2 regions of the Thermosynechococcus sp. HY213 genome follow, and region 1 is predicted to be linked to the other one. Evidence: predicted binding sites of a transcription regulator. Region 1 holds the regulator's gene; the other holds the start of a gene.
The links. Region 1 encodes HrcA, which represses chaperone genes, less so after heat shock. Its sites were predicted from a motif close to TTAGCACTCNNANNNTNNGAGTGCTAA; they were not measured.
Positions count from the first base shown of each region.

Region 2: groES (co-chaperone GroES) is a predicted target of HrcA. The motif match lies at 1,994-2,020, and genes of this name have one in related genera.

Region 1 is NZ_JAVKVB010000003.1:95,563-100,495, forward strand. It holds gene RHK62_RS01130 (recombinase family protein) at 1-390, shown strand, start outside; gene hrcA (heat-inducible transcriptional repressor HrcA) at 527-1,585, shown strand; gene carA (glutamine-hydrolyzing carbamoyl-phosphate synthase small subunit) at 1,679-2,827, shown strand; gene RHK62_RS01145 (carbohydrate ABC transporter permease) at 2,824-3,702, shown strand; gene RHK62_RS01150 (IMS domain-containing protein) at 3,695-4,933, opposite strand, start outside.
Region 2 is NZ_JAVKVB010000007.1:116,365-121,297, reverse strand. It holds gene RHK62_RS03740 (bifunctional folylpolyglutamate synthase/dihydrofolate synthase) at 1-90, opposite strand, end outside; gene RHK62_RS03735 (MORN repeat-containing protein) at 60-692, opposite strand; gene RHK62_RS03730 (carbohydrate ABC transporter permease) at 1,108-1,932, shown strand; gene groES (co-chaperone GroES) at 2,120-2,431, shown strand; gene groL (chaperonin GroEL) at 2,501-4,138, shown strand; gene uvrA (excinuclease ABC subunit UvrA) at 4,314-4,933, shown strand, end outside.

The DNA.
Region 1 (4,933 bases):
GAGCGCCTGCCGCCCGCGATCGCCCAACTGTCGCTGCCGCCGCCACCGTTGACGGCTCAACTGCAAGCAATTGAAACCCAACTGCACCGCCTTGCCGAACTAGAAGCCCAAGGCCTCTTGGATCCCGAAACCGCTCAACTGCGCCGCTATAAACTGGCTGGGGAACGGGCACAAATTGAGGCACAGCAGGCCCAATTGCCCCCTAGTAATCTTTTGCAACTGGCGGTGACCCTTGGTCAGCCGCAATTTTGGTACCAACTCTCGGCAGCAGAGCAACGGTTCTATCTACGGGAGTTTTTACATGCCATAGCGGTCACCAGCCGCCCGCCACAGCCTTGGTCGATCCATCTGCAATTTATTTGGGAATCCCCCATTGGCAGTACTGCTTAGCCATTTCTAGCTGAGTTTTTAGTCACAAAAGACCAATCGCCATAGCCGCAAGTTGCAACTCAGAATTGCTGAAATACAAAGGCTAGTTTATAGATAGATAAAAAACACAGATAACAAGTCACAGGTGTAAGGGGTTATGACGATTGAACTCAGCGATCGCCAAAAACAAATTCTTGGCGCCACGATTAACCATTACATTGCCACGGCAGAACCCGTCGGCTCAAAAGCGATCGCCACGGAATACAACCTCAACGTCAGCCCGGCCACGGTGCGCAATACGATGCTGCTCCTCGAAAAAAGTGGCCTGCTTTACCAACCCCACACCTCCGCAGGGCGGGTGCCCTCTGATTCTGGCTATCGCGTCTATGTGGATGAACTGATCCAGCCCATTCCCGATGTGGCTCGCAAAGCCGAGAGTCTCTTGAGTGAGCGGTTTATCTGGGGACAACAACGCCTTGAGGTGATCTTGCGGCAAGCGGCGCAGTTGCTCTCGGATCTCAGTGGTTACATTACCCTGATTACGCTCCCCAATCGTTTGGAGCGGCAGATTCGGGTGATTCAACTGGTCGCCTTGGATTCCCAGCAGGTGATGGTGATTCTTGTGCTCGATACCTACGAAACCCAGTCGGCACTGATCCAATTGGGGCAAGGGGAAGAGGATCCTGAGCTGCGGGAGCGCACCCTCCAGGTACTGACCAACTTCCTCAATCATCAGTTGCAGGGGCGATCGCTGGTGGAACTCAGTGCCATTGACTGGCAAAAACTGGATTTGGAGTTTCAGACCTACAGTCAGCAGCTTCAGACCCTACTGCGGCAGTTGAGCGATCGCTACAGCCACCAAGGCACTTCCTTTGTCATCAGTGGTCTTGCCGATGTTCTGCAGCAGCCGGAGTTTTCCCAAGTGGAGCAGGTACAAATGCTACTGCATCTTCTCGAAGACCAACAGGATCAACTGGCTCCCTTGATCAGTGGCGATAGCCAAGCCCCCTCGCAGGTGCAAATCCGCATTGGCAGTGAAAATACCTTAGCGCCGATGCAGTCCTGTACACTGGTTTATTCCTGCTATTGCTATGGGGACTCCCCCGTGGGCAGTATTGGCATTCTAGGGCCGACGCGGATGCCCTATGCACGGATTATTCCCCTAGTGGCCACAGCGGCAGATTATCTAACCGAACAGGTGAGTCGCCGCAAGTAAGAAAATCAAAACATCCGAGAATTCTTGTGCAGTCAACGGCCAGCTTTATCATGCACAATAAACTATTGGGCTTTCCCAGTTGGAGATATTGAAATGCCGACACCCGCCTTGCTGGTTCTTGCCGATGGTTCAGTCTTTCGCGGTTTTTCCTTTGGGGCACCGGGAACAGCCATTGGCGAAGTGGTCTTTAATACCGGCATGACGGGTTATCAAGAGGTACTCACTGACCCAAGCTATTGTGGTCAAATCGTGACATTCACCTACCCTGAGTTGGGCAATACTGGAACCACGCCCGAAGACGATGAATCCGATCGCCCCCAAGTGCGCGGTGCGGTTGCTCGCCATATCTGTGACATTCCCAGTAACTGGCGATCGCAACAATCCTTACCTGATTACCTCAAAGCCCATCGCATTCCCGCCATTTACGGGATTGACACCCGCGCCCTCACCCGCAAAATTCGTACTGTCGGTGCCATGAATGGCGGCATCTCCACGGAAATCCTTGATCCCGTTGAACTGCTGCAAAAAGTCCTTGCCGCTCCCAGTATGCAGGGACAAAATCTAGCCAAGGTGGTGACCACCCGCACCCCCTATGAATGGACAGAACCGACGCCCCCGGCTTGGGAATTTCGTCCCCAAACAGCCACCGAAGAGCCACCCTTGACGGTTGTGGCCATTGACTTTGGCGTGAAGCGCAACATTCTCCGTCGCTTGGCTAGTTATGGTTGCCGTGTGATTGTTGTGCCGGCGGATACCCCAGCGGAAACGATTCTCAGCTATGACCCCGATGGCATTTTCCTCTCCAATGGCCCCGGCGACCCTGCGGCGGTTCAGGAAGGCATTGAAACCGCACGCAAATTACTGGCGGCTCAGCGTCCCATGTTTGGCATTTGTCTGGGGCATCAGTTGTTGGGACTTTCTTTGGGGGCGGAAACCTTCAAACTGAAATTTGGTCACCGCGGGTTGAACCAGCCCGCTGGCCTGACCCGGCAAGTGGAAATTACCAGCCAAAACCACGGCTTTGCCATTACTGAAGAATCCCTTGCCCAAACCCCCGTTGAGATTACCCACTTTAACCTCAATGACAAAACCGTTGCCGGTCTGAAGCACCAAACATTGCCGATTTTCTCAGTGCAGTACCACCCTGAGGCCAGCCCCGGCCCCCACGATGCTGATTATCTCTTTGGCGACTTTGTGGCGCAAATGCGTGCCTATCGTCAACAACACCCCCGCAGCCAATGAAAGGGCGATCGCTCACCCCCTATCTCTTTCTTGCCCCGGCCTTGGGGTTACTCACACTGACGGTCTTTTGGCCAGCCCTACAGGCCTTTTTCCTGAGTTTCACCCGCTATGAGATGGATCTCCTGAGTCCGCCTGTGTGGGTGGGATGGGCCAACTTTGCGCAATTGTGGCGCGATGGTGTTTTCTGGAAAACCTTGGCCAATACTTTCCTCTATTTAGTGGTCGTGGTGCCGATTCTGGCGATCGCCCCCCTGCTGTTGGCGATTCTGGTCAATCAACCTCTGCGGGGCATCCACTGGTTTCGTGCTGCCTACTACAGCCCCGTGATTATCTCAATGGTGGTGGCGGGGATTGCTTGGCGCTGGCTCTATGCCCCCAATGGCCTCTTCAATCAACTGGTACAGGGTCTGCATCTGCGGGACACCCCGATTCCTTGGCTGACAAGTCCCCAACTTGCCCTCTTTAGTGTCATGGCCGTCACGATTTGGAAAGGCTTGGGCTACTACATGGTGATCTATCTGGCGGGACTTCAGGGGATTAGTGGTGAACTCTACGAAGCGGCAGCACTCGATGGCAGTGACGGCTGGCGACAGCATTGGGATATTACCCTACCGCTGATGCGTCCCTATATTCTTTTGGTGAGCATTATCTCAGCAATTTCTGCCACGAAGGTCTTTGAAGAGGTCTATGTCATGACCCAAGGGGGGCCCCTCAATAGCTCCAAGACAATTGTTTATTACATCTATGAGAATGCCTTTCAGCGCTTAGAGATCAACTACGCCTGTACGATGGGACTGGTCTTATTCCTATTTATCCTGTCGTTGTCTCTCTTGAATCTCAAGTTTGGCCGACAGGTGGAAATGCCCCTTAGCTAACCACCTGCATGCGTTGAATCAACCATTGATTGCCGCGACGGGTAAAGGTGTAAATGACGCGGTAGGGATCGCTATAGGAAATATCATTGCGTAGGGTTCCCTGTTCATAGAAACGGGCATCCTCATTGACTTCCACCAATACATCCACGCGATCGCTGCCTCGGGGACGGACTTCCTTCACTTCTAGGTTCCGCAGGGTATAGACCCAATGGCTGCCCTCGGATTTTAAGCTCTGTGCCCGCGATCGCCAGCGGCTGAGTTCTGGCTCCGCCAAAATCGTTGCTAGTTTGTCCATCTCAAATGCCGTGCCAAGGGCTTGGGCTTTAATTTGCTGCCACGTGCGGAGGCGATCGCGTGCCATCTCCGGCGTTAAGGTGGTGGCTAAGGTCGTTGGTTGTGGCGTTGGGGTTGGCGTTGCCACAGGAGTTGGCGTCGGGGTCACTGGCGGTGGTGGTGGTGGGGCTTCAGCCGTTTTGGCTGGCCAATAGACTTTTGCCAAGGCGCCTAACCCAACAAGAACAACCCCTGCACCCATCCAAAACCAAGTCTGACGTTTTTTGTGGTGACTGGTTGGAGGGCGGCGCCGTTTGCGAGTGGATGCTGGGGGCGTGTCGGTCTCCGTTGCGGTTGAAGAGCGGGTAGCAGCCGCTGCCGAAAAGCCTTGACCCAGCCCAGTATGATACTCCAAGGGCAACGTTTCCGCTGTGAAGGAGACGGGCGGCGGCACGGCCACCGTTGGTCTAATGACTTCGGGGAGGGCAGAGGCAGTGGTGCTGGGCGGTTCAGGGGCAAAGGAGTCGTCACTGAGAGCCTCTAAGTAGGTTTGGATATCGGGATCCGCAAAGTAGGCATCCAAGGCCACCGGCGTTTCCCCCAAATCCCGAAAAGCAGGATAAATTTCTTCCCGTAGCCATTGCTCTGTGTAGTAGTACAGGCCCGGCAGCAGATCGCTGGAGTCATGGGAATGACGGCGGATAAAGGCGAGACTCTGCTGATCTTGAGATTTATCGAGAGCGGCCAAGGCCTCAGCAGGTTGTCCCAACAGCAGTAAACAACTGGCCAGTTCGAGGTAGATGTCTTGATTGGGAGAGAGCCGCTCTAGTAAATTCTTGGCACGGCGAATATAGCTCGGCTGAAGTTCCTGTACGCCCCGTGCCACCAGCGCATGCACTGCCAGATAGGTCGCTACTGCTGAGGGACGGCGGGATTCTCGTTCAAAGAGTTCCTGTTG
Region 2 (4,933 bases), on a different contig from region 1:
GCGGGCGTAGGGACTTAGCGCCGCCGTCAGCGGATCACTCACAGCCTGATTGAAGCAGATTAGCGGGGTTCGCGGCGACCATTGCGCCATGTGGCCACAATGCGGGAGCCATCCGGTAGCGTAAAGACCCCCTGTCCTTCAAATAAGCCATTGCGAAACTGTCCGGCATAGCTTGTGCCATCTCCGAAGGAGAGCGTTCCAGTTCCATGATACTTGCCCGCTAGAAACTGCCCCTCATAGCGGGTACCGTCGGGAAAGGTGAGCACCCCCTCCCCATGGTATTGACCATTGAGAAACGTGCCCTCGTAGCGTTGACCATTGGCCAGTTGGAGAGTGCCCTTGCCATTGAAGATGCCATCCACAAACCCCCCTTCGTAGCGTCCCCCATCGGCATAGGTGAGCACCCCCTGACCGTGGTAGCGGCCATTGCGAAATTCCCCTTCATAGCGGTTGCCATTGGCCATTGTGAGGATACCTTGGCCATTAAAGCGACCATTGAGCAATTCCCCTTTGTAGGTGCTGCCGTCGGGAAGTGTCATGGTAACATCCCCGGTGACACGCCGCCCTTCATAGACGGCAATTTGGGCAGTTACAGGAGCTAAGTGCAGGGTTGCACATCCTAAACCAACAAGGCAAGAACTCATCACCCAGCGGTAAATAACAGCAGGATTTGGGTTGTACAGATGAGTCATTACTGGACACTCCACAAGGGTGGACAATTGCAACTTCTCTAACTGGCACAGCTTGTCTCCTATGCAAACTTGGGGAGGAAACTCAAAGCTTTGTCTTGGAATCGGTCTCTGTGCCTGCAGCACTTTGAATAAGCAAGTCCTCAGGAGGGTGGTCAAACACTCTCTTGCGAGACGCAAAGGGTGGTATAGTGCTCCCTTGATAGCGTCTTGAGCAAAATCTTGATTGCAAGGATGTCCTCAAGCGCCCTCCCAACCCCCTGAGTGGGGCAGATAAATCTCTATGAAAGGGGGAAGGAGAATGTACCTCACTGGCAGTTAAAGCAGGGATGAGGGAGAATTGGACATGCAGCTCTCAAGAGGCTGGCTTTCCGAAGGGCGCAGGGTTTTGTTTGGGGAGCGGAAGGTTGTGGATGGGCTGAAACGGCTCTTGGGCAGGGGTCACTCCTTGGGGTTGACCCTAGTATTGACATTGGGGGCGTTGCTGGTTCTCAGCCCCCTACTGGTGGTGCTCTGTACGTCGGGCTGGCCACCGGGAACCCTACCTACCCAATTGTTGCCACCCCAAGGCTGGACATGGCAGAGCTATCAGGCAGCATGGCAGGAGGGACACTTTATCTTGGCCTTTGCCAACTCAACGTTTGTGGCTTTAGCGGTAACGGCGCTCCAGTTGGTGACCTCAGCCCTAGCGGGTTACGCCCTTGCGCGACTTTCGTTTCCGGGGCAACAGACGATTTTGCTGCTGATGCTGGCAACCCTAGTGATCCCATTTCAACTTTTGGTGATCCCAATTTTCCTCATCCTCAAGGCGGGTCATCTGATCAATACCTATGGCGCCTTGATCTTGCCGACGGCGGCCAATGGCTTTGGCGTCTTTTTGATGCGGCAGTTTTTTCTCACATTGCCCGTTGCCCTTGAGGAGGCAGCCCTCTTGGATGGGGCAAATCGCTGGCAAGTCCTCTGGCATATTCTCTTGCCCCTGAGCCGACCGGCCTTGGTCACACTCTTTATCTTTACCTTTATTGGGGAGTGGAATGACCTCTTTAAGCCCTTGGTCTTTACCACTAAGCCAGAACTGATCACAGTGCAGCTTTCCTTGGCCAGTTTTCAGGAGCAGTTCACCAATGATTGGCCGTTGATGATGGCGGCGGCGGTGATTGCCACTGTGCCGGTGATGATTTTGTTTATTTTGGGTCAGCGGCAACTGATTCGCGGCATTGCCACGACGGGACTAAAGAGCTAAAGTTCCGTTCGGAAAACCGTACTGCAACAGGAGTTGCGATCGCCAACCGTCTCTCGCTACATTAGCACTCGAAGGGTGAGAGTGCTAAACAACTGCAAGTGATGCTCTTGCCCCCCAAAAACTGCGCGATGAGCCGTGCAGTGAGTGCTATCAATCCATACTCTTACAATTGGGAGAACAGTACGCTATGGCAGCCGTATCTCTAAGCGTTTCAACTGTGAAGCCGTTGGGCGATCGCATTTTTGTCAAAGTCAGCGAAAGTGAAGAACGTACCGCAGGGGGGATTCTCCTGCCCGACAATGCCCGTGAAAAACCCCAAGTGGGCGAAGTGACCGCCGTCGGTCCTGGCAAACTCACTGAAGACGGCAAGCGTCAGCCCATGGATGTGAAAGTGGGGGACAAAGTGCTGTACTCCAAATATGCCGGTACTGAAGTGAAACTGGCGGGCGAAGACTACGTTCTCCTCTCGGAAAAAGACATCTTGGCCATTGTTGGCTAAGTCGCTGACACTCCTTACATTTCTGTGCGATTTTTCATCACTGTTGAACGATTGAGGTAGGAAACACCTATGGCGAAGCGCATTATCTACAACGAAAATGCTCGTCGTGCCCTCGAAAAAGGGATGGACATCTTGGCTGAATCCGTGGCCGTGACCCTTGGTCCTAAAGGGCGGAACGTGGTTCTGGAGAAAAAATTTGGCGCCCCCCAAATTGTCAACGACGGGGTGACGATCGCCAAGGAAATTGAACTGGAAGATCACATTGAAAATACCGGTGTGGCGCTGATCCGCCAAGCCGCCTCGAAAACCAATGATGCTGCCGGTGACGGTACGACTACGGCAACGGTTCTTGCCCATGCCATGGTGAAAGAGGGGCTGCGCAACGTAGCTGCCGGTGCTAACCCCATTGCCCTGAAACGCGGGATTGACAAAGCCACCCACTTCCTTGTGGAAAAAATTGCTGAACATGCCCGTCCGGTGGAAGATTCCAAAGCCATTGCCCAAGTGGCAGCGATCTCTGCCGGTAACGATGAAGAAGTGGGTCGGATGATTGCCGATGCCATGGACAAGGTGGGCAAAGAAGGCGTGATCTCCCTCGAAGAAGGCAAATCCATGACCACCGAACTCGAGGTCACTGAGGGGATGCGCTTTGACAAGGGCTACATCTCCCCCTACTTTGCCACCGACACCGAGCGCATGGAAGCGGTGCTTGATGAACCCTTCGTGCTGATCACCGACAAGAAAATTACCTTAGTGCAAGATCTGGTGCCGATCCTCGAACAAGTGGCTCGCGCCGGTAAACCGCTGGTGATCATTGCTGAAGACATCGAGAAAGAAGCCTTGGCGACCCTCGTGGTCAACCGTCTGCGCGGTGTCTTGAATGTGGCTGCGGTGAAAGCTCCCGGCTTTGGCGATCGCCGTAAAGCAATGCTCGAAGATATTGCCGTCCTCACAGCGGGTCAAGTGATCACCGAAGATGCCGGTCTGAAGCTGGAAAATACCAAGCTGGATATGCTCGGTAAAGCTCGCCGCATCACCATCACCAAAGATCACACCACGATTGTGGCCGAAGGCAATGAAAAAGCCGTCAAAGCTCGCTGCGAGCAAATCCGTCGCCAAATCGAAGAAACCGACTCCAGCTATGACAAAGAAAAACTGCAGGAGCGGTTGGCCAAACTGGCCGGTGGTGTGGCAGTGATTAAAGTCGGTGCTGCCACTGAAACCGAAATGAAAGATCGCAAACTCCGTCTGGAAGATGCGATTAACGCCACCAAAGCCGCTGTTGAAGAGGGGATCGTTCCCGGTGGCGGTACCACCTTGGTGCACTTGGCGCCTGAGTTGAGCAACTGGGCGGCTGAGCACCTGACGGGTGAAGAACTGATTGGTGCCAACATTGTTGAGCGTGCCCTTAGCGCTCCCCTGCGTCGCATCGCTGAAAACGCGGGTCAAAACGGTGCCATCATTGTCGAACGGGTCAAAGAAAAACCCTTCGATGTGGGTTATGATGCCGCCAAAGATGAATATGTCAACATGTTCGATGCTGGTATCGTTGACCCTGCCAAAGTCACCCGCTCGGCTCTGCAAAATGCGGCCTCTATTGCCGGTATGGTGCTGACCACCGAGTGCATCATCGTTGACAAACCCGAACCCAAGGACAACAATCCTGCAGGCGCCGGTGCCGGCATGGGCGGTGACTTCGACTACTAAGCCCAACCCGTCGGTGAATCCCTGAAACTCACTGGGTTCAGCGCAAGTAACCTAAGTTACACTCACAGCGGGGAAACCACACCCCGCTTTTTTATTGGATGGTGCCAAACGGGTCTGGCCGCGTTGCTATAATAACCCTCAATGTAACGTTTTTTTAACATTCGCAGTTTGCAGCATGGGCGATGCAGTGCCTACGGGTGAAATTCGGATTCGGGGTGCACGGCAGCATAATCTGAAAAACATTGACCTCGATCTGCCCCGCGATCGCCTGATTGTGATGACAGGGGTTTCTGGTTCCGGTAAGTCCTCTCTGGCCTTTGACACGATTTTTGCTGAAGGGCAACGCCGCTATGTGGAGTCCCTCAGTGCCTATGCACGGCAATTTCTCGGTCAGTTGGATAAGCCGGATGTGGATGCCATTGAGGGGCTGAGTCCAGCGATTTCCATTGATCAAAAGTCCACTTCCCACAATCCTCGCTCGACGGTGGGCACGGTGACGGAAATCTATGATTACCTGCGGCTGCTCTATGGCCGTGCGGGTGAACCCCATTGCCCCCATTGCGATCGCTCGATTCGCCCCCAAACCATTGATGAAATGGTGGATCAGGTGATGCAGTTGCCCCCTCAGACGCGCTTTCAAGTTCTAGCTCCTATTGTCAAGGGGAAAAAGGGCACCCACAAGAAGCTGCTAGCGAGTCTTGCTAGTGAAGGCTTTGTGCGGGTTCGCATTAATGGCGAGGTGCGCGACCTCAGTGATGCCATTGAACTGGATAAAAACCATGCCCACACGATTGA